4 regions of the Paenarthrobacter sp. NyZ202 genome follow, and region 1 is predicted to be linked to each of the others. Evidence: riboswitches for the same ligand, from Rfam matches in the RefSeq annotation. Region 1 holds a riboswitch; each other region holds the start of a gene.
The links. A riboswitch is a leader RNA that binds a small molecule or an ion and turns the genes downstream of it on or off. The one in region 1 is predicted to bind S-adenosylmethionine.
Positions count from the first base shown of each region.

Region 2: linked by a shared signal. The riboswitch ahead of ACPFL9_RS18300 (DUF1737 domain-containing protein) and the one ahead of metX (homoserine O-acetyltransferase MetX) in region 1 are both predicted to bind S-adenosylmethionine.
Region 3: linked by a shared signal. The riboswitch ahead of ACPFL9_RS05340 (hypothetical protein) and the one ahead of metX (homoserine O-acetyltransferase MetX) in region 1 are both predicted to bind S-adenosylmethionine.
Region 4: linked by a shared signal. The riboswitch ahead of ACPFL9_RS13525 (aminotransferase class V-fold PLP-dependent enzyme) and the one ahead of metX (homoserine O-acetyltransferase MetX) in region 1 are both predicted to bind S-adenosylmethionine.

Region 1 covers NZ_CP187556.1:1,574,793-1,576,973, forward strand. The annotation lists gene ACPFL9_RS07280 (bifunctional o-acetylhomoserine/o-acetylserine sulfhydrylase) at 1-800, shown strand, start outside; SAM riboswitch class IV at 955-1,070, shown strand; gene metX (homoserine O-acetyltransferase MetX) at 1,085-2,181, shown strand, end outside.
Region 2 covers NZ_CP187556.1:3,944,171-3,946,351, forward strand. The annotation lists gene ACPFL9_RS18295 (SulP family inorganic anion transporter) at 1-756, shown strand, start outside; SAM riboswitch class IV at 835-947, shown strand; gene ACPFL9_RS18300 (DUF1737 domain-containing protein) at 961-1,227, shown strand; gene ACPFL9_RS18305 (rhodanese-like domain-containing protein) at 1,224-1,634, shown strand; gene ACPFL9_RS18310 (O-succinylhomoserine sulfhydrylase) at 1,637-2,181, shown strand, end outside.
Region 3 covers NZ_CP187556.1:1,111,689-1,113,869, forward strand. The annotation lists gene ACPFL9_RS05330 (VIT1/CCC1 transporter family protein) at 1-625, opposite strand, end outside; gene ACPFL9_RS05335 (hypothetical protein) at 892-1,083, shown strand; gene ACPFL9_RS05340 (hypothetical protein) at 1,080-1,376, opposite strand; SAM riboswitch class IV at 1,392-1,511, opposite strand; gene ACPFL9_RS05345 (SRPBCC family protein) at 1,472-2,044, shown strand; gene ACPFL9_RS05350 (sodium:solute symporter) at 2,175-2,181, opposite strand, start outside.
Region 4 covers NZ_CP187556.1:2,913,191-2,915,371, reverse strand. The annotation lists gene ACPFL9_RS13525 (aminotransferase class V-fold PLP-dependent enzyme) at 1-1,331, opposite strand, end outside; SAM riboswitch class IV at 1,362-1,475, opposite strand; gene hisN (histidinol-phosphatase) at 1,659-2,181, opposite strand, start outside.

The DNA.
Region 1 (2,181 bases):
TGGCACACGATGCCGGCGTGCCGCTGATCGTGGACAACACGCTGTCCACTCCCTACCTGATCCGTCCCATCGAGTGGGGTGCGGACATCGTGGTGCACTCAGCCACCAAGTACCTGGGTGGTCACGGTGCGGCGATCGCCGGCGTGATCGTGGACTCGGGCAACTTCGACTTCGGCAAGGACCCGGACCGCTTCCCCAACTTCAACACGCCGGATCCCAGCTACAACGGCCTCGTCTATGCCCGTGACCTCGGGAAGGATGGAGCACTGGGCGCCAACCTTTCCTACATCCTCAAAGCGCGGGTCCAGCTGCTCCGCGATCTCGGCTCCGCAGTGTCTCCGTTCAATGCTTTCCTGATTGCGCAGGGCCTGGAAACCCTGAGCCTCCGGGTGGAACGGCACGTCGCCAACGCCACGGCAGTGGCGCAATGGCTGGAAGCGCACGACGACGTCGAATCCGTCGCCTACGCCGGGCTGCCGTCCAGCACCTGGTTCGAACGCGGCCGGAAGTACGGTCCACGCGGTACCGGTGCCGTGGTGGCCTTCACCATCAAGGGCGGAGTCGAGGCAGGCAAGCGCTTTGTGGATGCCCTGGAACTGCACTCTCACGTTGCGAACATCGGCGATGTCCGGTCCCTGGTCATCCACCCGGCGTCGACTACCCACAGCCAACTGACCGTGGAACAGCAGGTGGCAGCAGGCGTGAACCCGGGTCTCGTCCGCCTGGCTGTGGGCATCGAGCACGTCGACGACATCATCGCCGACCTCGAAGCCGGCTTCCGCGCCGCCAAGGGCGCGTAGGCTCTGCAGGACCCTGGCGTGGGCCCCGGCCGGTCGAATGTTCGCCGGACGGGGCCCGGGCGGCGTCTTTGGCGAACCAAGCAGTGAAAAACCGTCACACTGCTGTCACATTCTTCGCCAGAACCGCCATGTTCTTCCTAGACTCTACGTATTAGGTCATGAGTGCCAGCGCATAGCCCCGGCTTGCTGGCCGGCAACCCTCCTCCGCGGTGGGGTGCCCCGGGTGAGGACCTGGCCTGTCGCAGAAATGGCGATGGGCAAGCGCGACGATAGGTGTCAAAGGAATGACCATTACTGCTGCAGCACTCCCAAAATCGGGCGAAGAAGACGGCATCGTCAAATACGCGGGCATCGGTTCCCTGAAACTTGAAGCGGGCGGCTTCCTTCCTGATGTCGTCCTGGCCTACGAGACGTGGGGACGGCTGAATGCCGATGCATCGAACGCTGTCCTGATCCAGCATGCGCTGACGGGAAGCACGCACGTAGCCAAGGGTGCCACCGACGAGGACGGTTGGTGGGAGCAGTTGGTGGGTCCCGGCGCCACGATCGACACCGACCGGTTCTTCGTGGTCTCCATCAACATTGTGGGCGGATGCTACGGAAGCACCGGACCGTCCTCGACGGCCCCGGACGGACGTCCTTGGGGGTCCCGCTTCCCCTTGGTCACCCTGCGGGACAGCACCGAAGCCGAAGCCCGTCTTGCCGACACGCTGGGGATCCGCCAGTGGCATGCGGTGCTTGGCGGCTCCATGGGTGGTGCCCGGGCCCTTGAATGGGCCGTGACTCTTCCTGACCGCGTCAAACGGTGCGCAGTCATCTCAGTCGGTGCCTACAGCACCGCCGAGCAAATCGCCTTTGCCCAGTCGCAGACCTTGGCCATCCGCCAGGACCCCCACTTCAACAACGGCGACTACTACGACGGACCGGCTCCGGAGGCGGGCCTGGCACTGGCGAGGCGCATCGCGCACATCACCTACCGGTCAGCGCTGGAACTTGATGTCCGCTTCGGCAGGGAAGCCCAGCACCAGGAGACGCCCCTGGCCGCCGCTGTGTTGGGCGAACGCGGCCGCTACCAGGTGGAGAGCTACCTGGACCACCAAGGCACCAAGCTGGTCCGCCGCTTTGACGCCAACAGCTACATCGCCATCACTGAAGCGCTGATGTCCCACGATGTTTCCCGTGGTCGCGGCAGCCTCCAGGAAGCCCTCGGACGGGCCACCGCCGAGTTCTTTGTCGCGGCAGTGGACACGGACAGGCTCTACTTTCCGGAGCAGTCCCGGCAACTGGCCGCGCACCTGCCCGGGCAGGTCCCTGTTCATGTCATTGAAGCGCCGATCGGGCACGACGGCTTCCTCACGGAAATCGGCCAGCTTTCCACCCA
Region 2 (2,181 bases), 2.1 Mb from region 1:
GGCAGCAGTTCCCGGACACCTGTTGCGGTGGATGCCGGGGCAAAGTCCCAACTCACGGGTGCCGTGGGAGCGGCCTTGGTGCTCGCCTTCATGCTCCTGGCGCCCGGAGTCACCGAATTCCTGCCGTCGGCCACCTTGGCTGCCGTGGTGATCGCCGCCGCGGTCGCCCTGGCCGATCCCGCGGGAGTGCGGCGCCTGCTGCGCATGAGCCGCAGCGAATCCGTGGTCATGCTGGCGGCGTTCCTTGGAGTGCTCCTGGTCGGCGTGCTGCAGGGAATCCTCGTGGCCATCGCCCTGGCCCTCCTTGATTTTGTGCGGCGGGCATGGAATCCCTACCGTACGGAGCTCGGCGCCCAGGAGGGCCGCCCCGGATACCACGACCTCGCACGCCACCCGGAAGGCGACAGGATCCCCGGGCTCCTGATCCTCCGGTTCGATGCACCCCTCTTCTTCGGGAACGGGCAGGTCCTGGCCACTTTCGTCCGGGAAGAACTGGACGAGGCCGAGGACCACATCACGCACGTCATCCTCGCTGCCGAGCCCATCACCGGGATCGACACCACGGCCCTGGACGACCTTGTCACGCTGGACGAATGGTTGGCCCAACGGGGCGTGGACCTCGTGTTCGCCGAGCTGAAGGGCCCGGTCAAGGACAAGCTGGTCCAGCTGGGCACGGCGGCCCGCTTCACTCCTGACCACTTCTATTCGACAGTTGGTGCGGCGGTCCGAGAACTGGCCGGACAGGACCACAAGTAGGCACCGGTTACGCAACATGACGGCTGTCATGCCCGCAACAAATGCAGGTGAACGTCCACGGATGTTACGTTTTTCTTGAGTAATGAGCACCAGCGTTAAGCCCTGACTTGCTGGTCGGCAACCCTCTCCCGCGGCGGGGTGCCTCAGGTGACTACTCGGCGTATCGACACTTCGAACTGCAAGCGTGACTGAGGAGCACCACGAATGCCAGAACCCACTGACGACAAACTCGCCTACCGCCTGATCACGGGCCCGGATACCCGCGAATTCTGCGAGCGCATCAGCAACGCCCTCGCCGAAGGCTATGTGCTGCACGGCAGCCCGTCCGCAACCTTCAACGGCACGGACGTGATTGTGGCGCAAGCCATCGTCCTGCCCGCCGCGATCGCAAGTGCGGATGCCGCCGTCGCGAACGCCGTGGACCAACTGGAAAACGACGAAGACGAAGAAGCATTCGAGGGACACGCATGAGCTACGCAGGTGACCTGACCCCGCAGGACGCGTGGGCCAAGCTTAAGGACGGCGCCATCCTGGTTGATGTCCGGACCGAGGGAGAATGGGCCCACATCGGCATCCCTGACACCAAGGCCACGGAGAATGATCCCCTGTTCATCCAGTGGAACCTCGCCGGCGGCATCCCGAATCCGACCTTCATCGACGACCTGAAGCAGCAGGCTCCCGAGGCTGACGGCGTTGAACTGCTGTTCATCTGCCGTTCGGGCCAGCGCTCCATCTCCGCCGCCATCGCCGCAACGCAGGCCGGATTCACGTCCTACAACGTCCTGGAAGGCTTCGAGGGCGAACCTGACCGTTACGGGGAACGCACCGTCAACGGCTGGAAGAACCGTGGCCTGCCCACCAACCTGGGGACCGACTAAAAGTGACTTTCAATCCTGACGCCGCCGGCTGGAGCGCTGACACCCAGGCCGTCCGCGGTGGACTCGACCGTACCAACTTCCAGGAAACCGCCGAGCCGGTGTTCCTCAATTCCGGCTTCGTCTACGAATCCGCTGCAGCAGCAGAACGGGCGTTCACCGGCGAAGACGAACGCTTTGTCTACTCGCGCTACGGCAACCCGTCCGTGGCCACGTTCCAGGAACGGCTGCGGCTCCTTGAAGGAACCGAGGCCTGCTTTGCCACGGCGTCCGGCATGTCTGCAGTCTTCACCGCACTGGGCGCACTGCTGGCAGCCGGCGACCGCGTGGTTGCCGCCCGTTCACTCTTCGGTTCCTGCTTTGTGATCCTGAACGAAATCCTGCCGCGTTGGGGCGTGGAAACAGTGTTCGTCGACGGCCCGGACCTGGACCAGTGGCGTGCAGCTCTTTCCGAGCCGACCACAGCCGTCTTCTTCGAGTCACCGTCCAACCCGATGCAGGAAATCGTGGACATCGCTGCCGTCAGCGAACTGGCACATGCCGCCGGGGC
Region 3 (2,181 bases), 460 kb from region 1:
GGCCGGCCACGCCGCTCATCAGCACCACGGAACTGGGAACGCCGGTGGCCGCCATGCCCATGACCAGCGAAAGGTTGCTCACCAGGCCGTCGTTGGCACCGAACACGGCTGCCCGGAAGGTGCCCGACAACCTGTTCCGCCCCCGGGTTGCCAGGCCGCGGACAACTTCCTCGTGGATCTGCTCGTCGGCCACCATGGCGGGCGTGGCGGCCGGCTCGGCACCGTACGGCGACCTGCCTTCGGCCCGCTGCGCGAGCGCAAGGACAAAGACCGATCCGAAGTTGCGGGCGAGGAAGCCCAGGAAGCGGCTCCGGCCGGATGCTGCCTTGGGCATTCCGGCGTGTTCGCCGAGGAGTTTGAGCCAGTGGGCCTCGTGGCGGCCCTCGGCTTCGGCCAGGGCCAGCAGGATCTGGCGTTCTTCGCCCTCACGCCGCTGCGCGAGTTCCCGGTACACCGCGGCTTCGGCCCGTTCGTCGGCCAGGTACTGGCGCCAGCGCTTGATGTCGGAGGCGGACGGCGGTGGCGGCGTTTCCGCTGCCGGAGCTGATTCCGCTGCCGGGGCCGTTTCAGGGGCGGGACCCGGAGCGGGGCTCAACGGATCATGGGATTCATGGTGCTTCTGCACGTTATCTCCTGTGCTGGGTGGGGTGGTTTCGGCCCCATTGCACCGCCCACTGTACCGCTTATTTCCGCGGTTTTTTGGCCGGTATTCCTCAACCGGAATGTTCGGCGGACCTTAATTCGGAGCCCCGCTCCACCTGCGTTCCGACGTGCCGGTCGGGTGTCTTGACCGTTCGCCGGGGCCGGTGCTCAGATGGAAGGACAGGGGCGGGGGACTCCCCGCATTCGGCCGAAGGGCTGCTTGCCGGCCCACCACACGGAGGTTGGAGCATGAACAGCACCGAACCGCACGCAAGCCACCCCGAACGGGCAACCATCGAGTCGGATCCTGCCTACGATTACGGCGAGGACCAGGAAGTGGACGAACCGTGGGTTGAGGAAGTGGACGCTCCCGACGACGACGAGCGGGTGGTCCCGATCGACGACGCGGACGACTTCCGCGAGGACGACGACGAACTCTAGTCCTGCATGTCGCTCAGCAGGAAGTGCCGCTCGCGCCCCCGAGGTTGTCCGACGGCGGCAACGGTCACCGTCAGCGTCCGCATCGCGCTGCACCATCGCGTGGGACGGACCGCTTGGCCCAGGGCGCGTTCCATCCTGTGAGCGTCCGCGCAGAGGAACCGCTGCAAGCGGCCGTCCAGGAACAGCGTCACGGTTCCCCTGACAACGTCCACGCCGGGAACCACCGGCACGCCGGGACGTTGGGGGAGGGCAGGGGTGTTTGTTTCGCTCAGGGGGTGGGCTTGGAACGGCAAGGATGGATCTCCTGGGGAGTGCTCTTGCCCGCTCGGTTGTCTCTGGTCCGGAACGGGCCGCTTCCTCATCCGAACCACCCGTGAACATGGGGTTGGTGTGTGGCCAGTCGGAGCTTGGCGCCACCTCTCTTGAAGCTGGCACCACCCTACCGCATGGGCCTTCTTGTTCCGGTCCCGTCCGCAGGAACACACTGTTCAAGGAAGCATCAGCCAGCACCAGGAGGCCCAATGCCCTCGATAGAGAAAAGCGTGGATATTCCCCGGCCCCAGCAGGAGGTCTTCGACTTCCTGGCACGGTTCGAAAACTCTCCACCTATGATGCTTTTGTCATTTCGTCCGGGCCGCTCGGCGATGCTCCGCCAGGGCTGGGAACCCGGGGCCGGGGAACCACCAGGATCATGGGGCGGCAGTTTGACTGGATGGTTGAATATACGGAATTCGATCCACCCCGCCGCATGGTGTCCCGCTCGATCGAAGGTGAGCGGGATTTGACGGCGACGTTCACCCTGGAATCCGTTGGCGGCGGGACCCGCGTTACCGAGCAACTGCGGCTCAATACACCCATGGAGGGCCTGATGGGCAAACTGCCTGGGCCGCTGGTGGAATGGTTCCTGGGTCTGTCCCTCCGCCGCAACCTCAAGAACCTCGCCAAGGTGCTGGCTGCCTGACACTGCCCACCCACAGCACCCGGGCAACGAGAGGTTTGCCGGATTCGGTCCCCTGGCCCGGGAAAACAACAAGGCGGCGCTCCCCGCAAAGGGAAGCGCCGCCGTCGGACGTTGCTGGCAGAAGCTGCAGCTACTTG
Region 4 (2,181 bases), 1.3 Mb from region 1:
GTGCGGTGGTCGTTGGCCGGTACCCAGCGGCCTTCATCCACCACGTAGTCCCAGCCCAGGCCGGTGCGCTTGAGTTCTTCGATGCCGCGCAGCAGGCGCCCGGCGTCCTCCAGCCTGGAACCTACGCCGAAGCTGGCGCGCAGCGAACCCGAGGGCAAGCCCAGGCGCTTGAGCAGCGGGTGGGCGCAGAAGCGGCCGTCGCGGAGGCCCACACCGTGCTCTGCAGCGAGGTAGGCGGCCACCAGTCCGGCGTCGAATCCTTCCACCGAGAAGTTGACCACACCGATGGTATCGGTCGAATCGCTGAAGATCCGGTGGACGCTCACGCCGTCAATGGCCTGCAGGCCTTCCACCAGGTAGGCCCGGATGGCGGCCTCGTGGTTGTGCCATGCCTGCGGATCGAGTCCGGAAAGTACCTGGGCAGCGCGGGCGAGGGTTGCTGCACCAAGCACGTTGGGGGAGCCGCCTTCGTGGCGGGCAGGGCCGGTTGCCCAGCTGACGGAGTCCAGGCGTGCCTCGCGCACCGCTCCGCCGCCGGCAAGGTGCGGGGTTCCGGCGTCGAGCCAGTCCGGGCGTCCCACCACCACACCCGCGCCGAAAGGTGCATAGAGCTTGTGGCCGGAAAACACGACATAGTCGACGTCGGCCGCGGCGATGTTGATGGGGCGGTGGGGTGCCAACTGTGCGGCGTCAACAACGATCCGGGCACCGTATTCGTGGGCCAGGGCTGCGAGTTCCTTGATGGGCAGGATTTCGCCGGTCACGTTGGAGGCGCCGGTAACAGCCAGCAGGGAGACGCCACCCTGGCTGAGTTCTCCGCGGATTTTCGCGATGGTGCCGGCAAGGGTGGTATCAGCCACCACGCTGCGGTGGGGAACTCCTTGCCACGGAAGCAGGTTGGCATGGTGTTCGATGTCCAGGTACAGGACTTCACCGGTGTGCTTGCCATCGATCTGTGGCAGGCAGCCTGCCAGCAGGTTCAGCGAGTCGGTGGTGTTACGGGTGAAGATCACGGAATCGTCAGGACGGCCGCCTACGAACCCGCGAACGATGTTGCGCGAGTTTTCGTACACCGAGGTGCTGATCTGCGAGGCATAACCGGCGCCCCGGTGCACGCTGGCGTAGTAGGGGAGGACCTCGTTCAAGTAGGCTGACACGATGGTCAGGGCCGGTGCCGATGCTCCGTAGTCAAGGTTGGCGTACCGGACGTGACCGCCCTGGATCAGTGGTGCCTGCAGCTCGGCGCCGGTGACGGCGGCCAGTGGCCTGCCGGCGGCAAGCTCCTGCCCGGGGGACGGCTGGATCGTGGAACTGAACGTAGCTGTGCTCATGTGACCTCACTCAAGAGGGACCCCGCAGGGGATCCGCGCTTGCCGTATCCGTTCCGGACCGGCCTGGTCGTCACCCGGGGCACCCCACCGCGAATGGAGGGTTGCCGGCCAGCAAACCGGGGTTTTGCGCTGGCACTCGTGACCTGTAAATGAGGTTAGGGCACGCCCGCCGCCCGTTTCAAAGCCGCCCGGATTGTTAAGCGCTTTATTACGCCGGTTGAAATTTGGCCGATTTGCCGAACAAACAGACGGCGGATGCCCCCGAAAGGTGGCATCCGCCGTCGAAAATTCTGCTTGGCTGCCAGGTGGCAACCGTGGCATTAGCTGCTAGAGGAGGTCGTCAACCTCGGGGTTCAAGCGCTTGAGGACTTCGGAATGGAGGATCGAATTGGTCGCCAGGGCGTTGCCACCGAAGGGGCCATCCTCACCTTCAAGGGAGGTGAACCGGCCACCGGCCTCGGTGACGATGGGGACCAGGGCCGCCATGTCGTAAAGGTTGAGCTCCGGTTCGCAGGCGATGTCCACCGCGCCCTCGGCAACAAGGCAGTATGACCAGAAGTCCCCGTACGCGCGGGTGCGCCACACGTCTTCCGTCAAGCCCAGGAACTCCTCCAGGTTTCCGCGGTCCTTCCAACCCGACAGGCTCGAGAAGGACAGGGAGGCATCGGCCAGGTGCGAGACGTTGGAAACCTTGAGCCGTGTGGCCGACGCCAGGGAACGGCCGGTGTAGGCTCCCATCCCTTTTGCAGCCCACCAACGTTTGCCCAGGGCGGGAGCGCTGACGACCCCCACCACTGGCTCCCCCTCGTCAACCAAGGCAATCAGTGTGGCCCAGACGGGAACTCCGCGG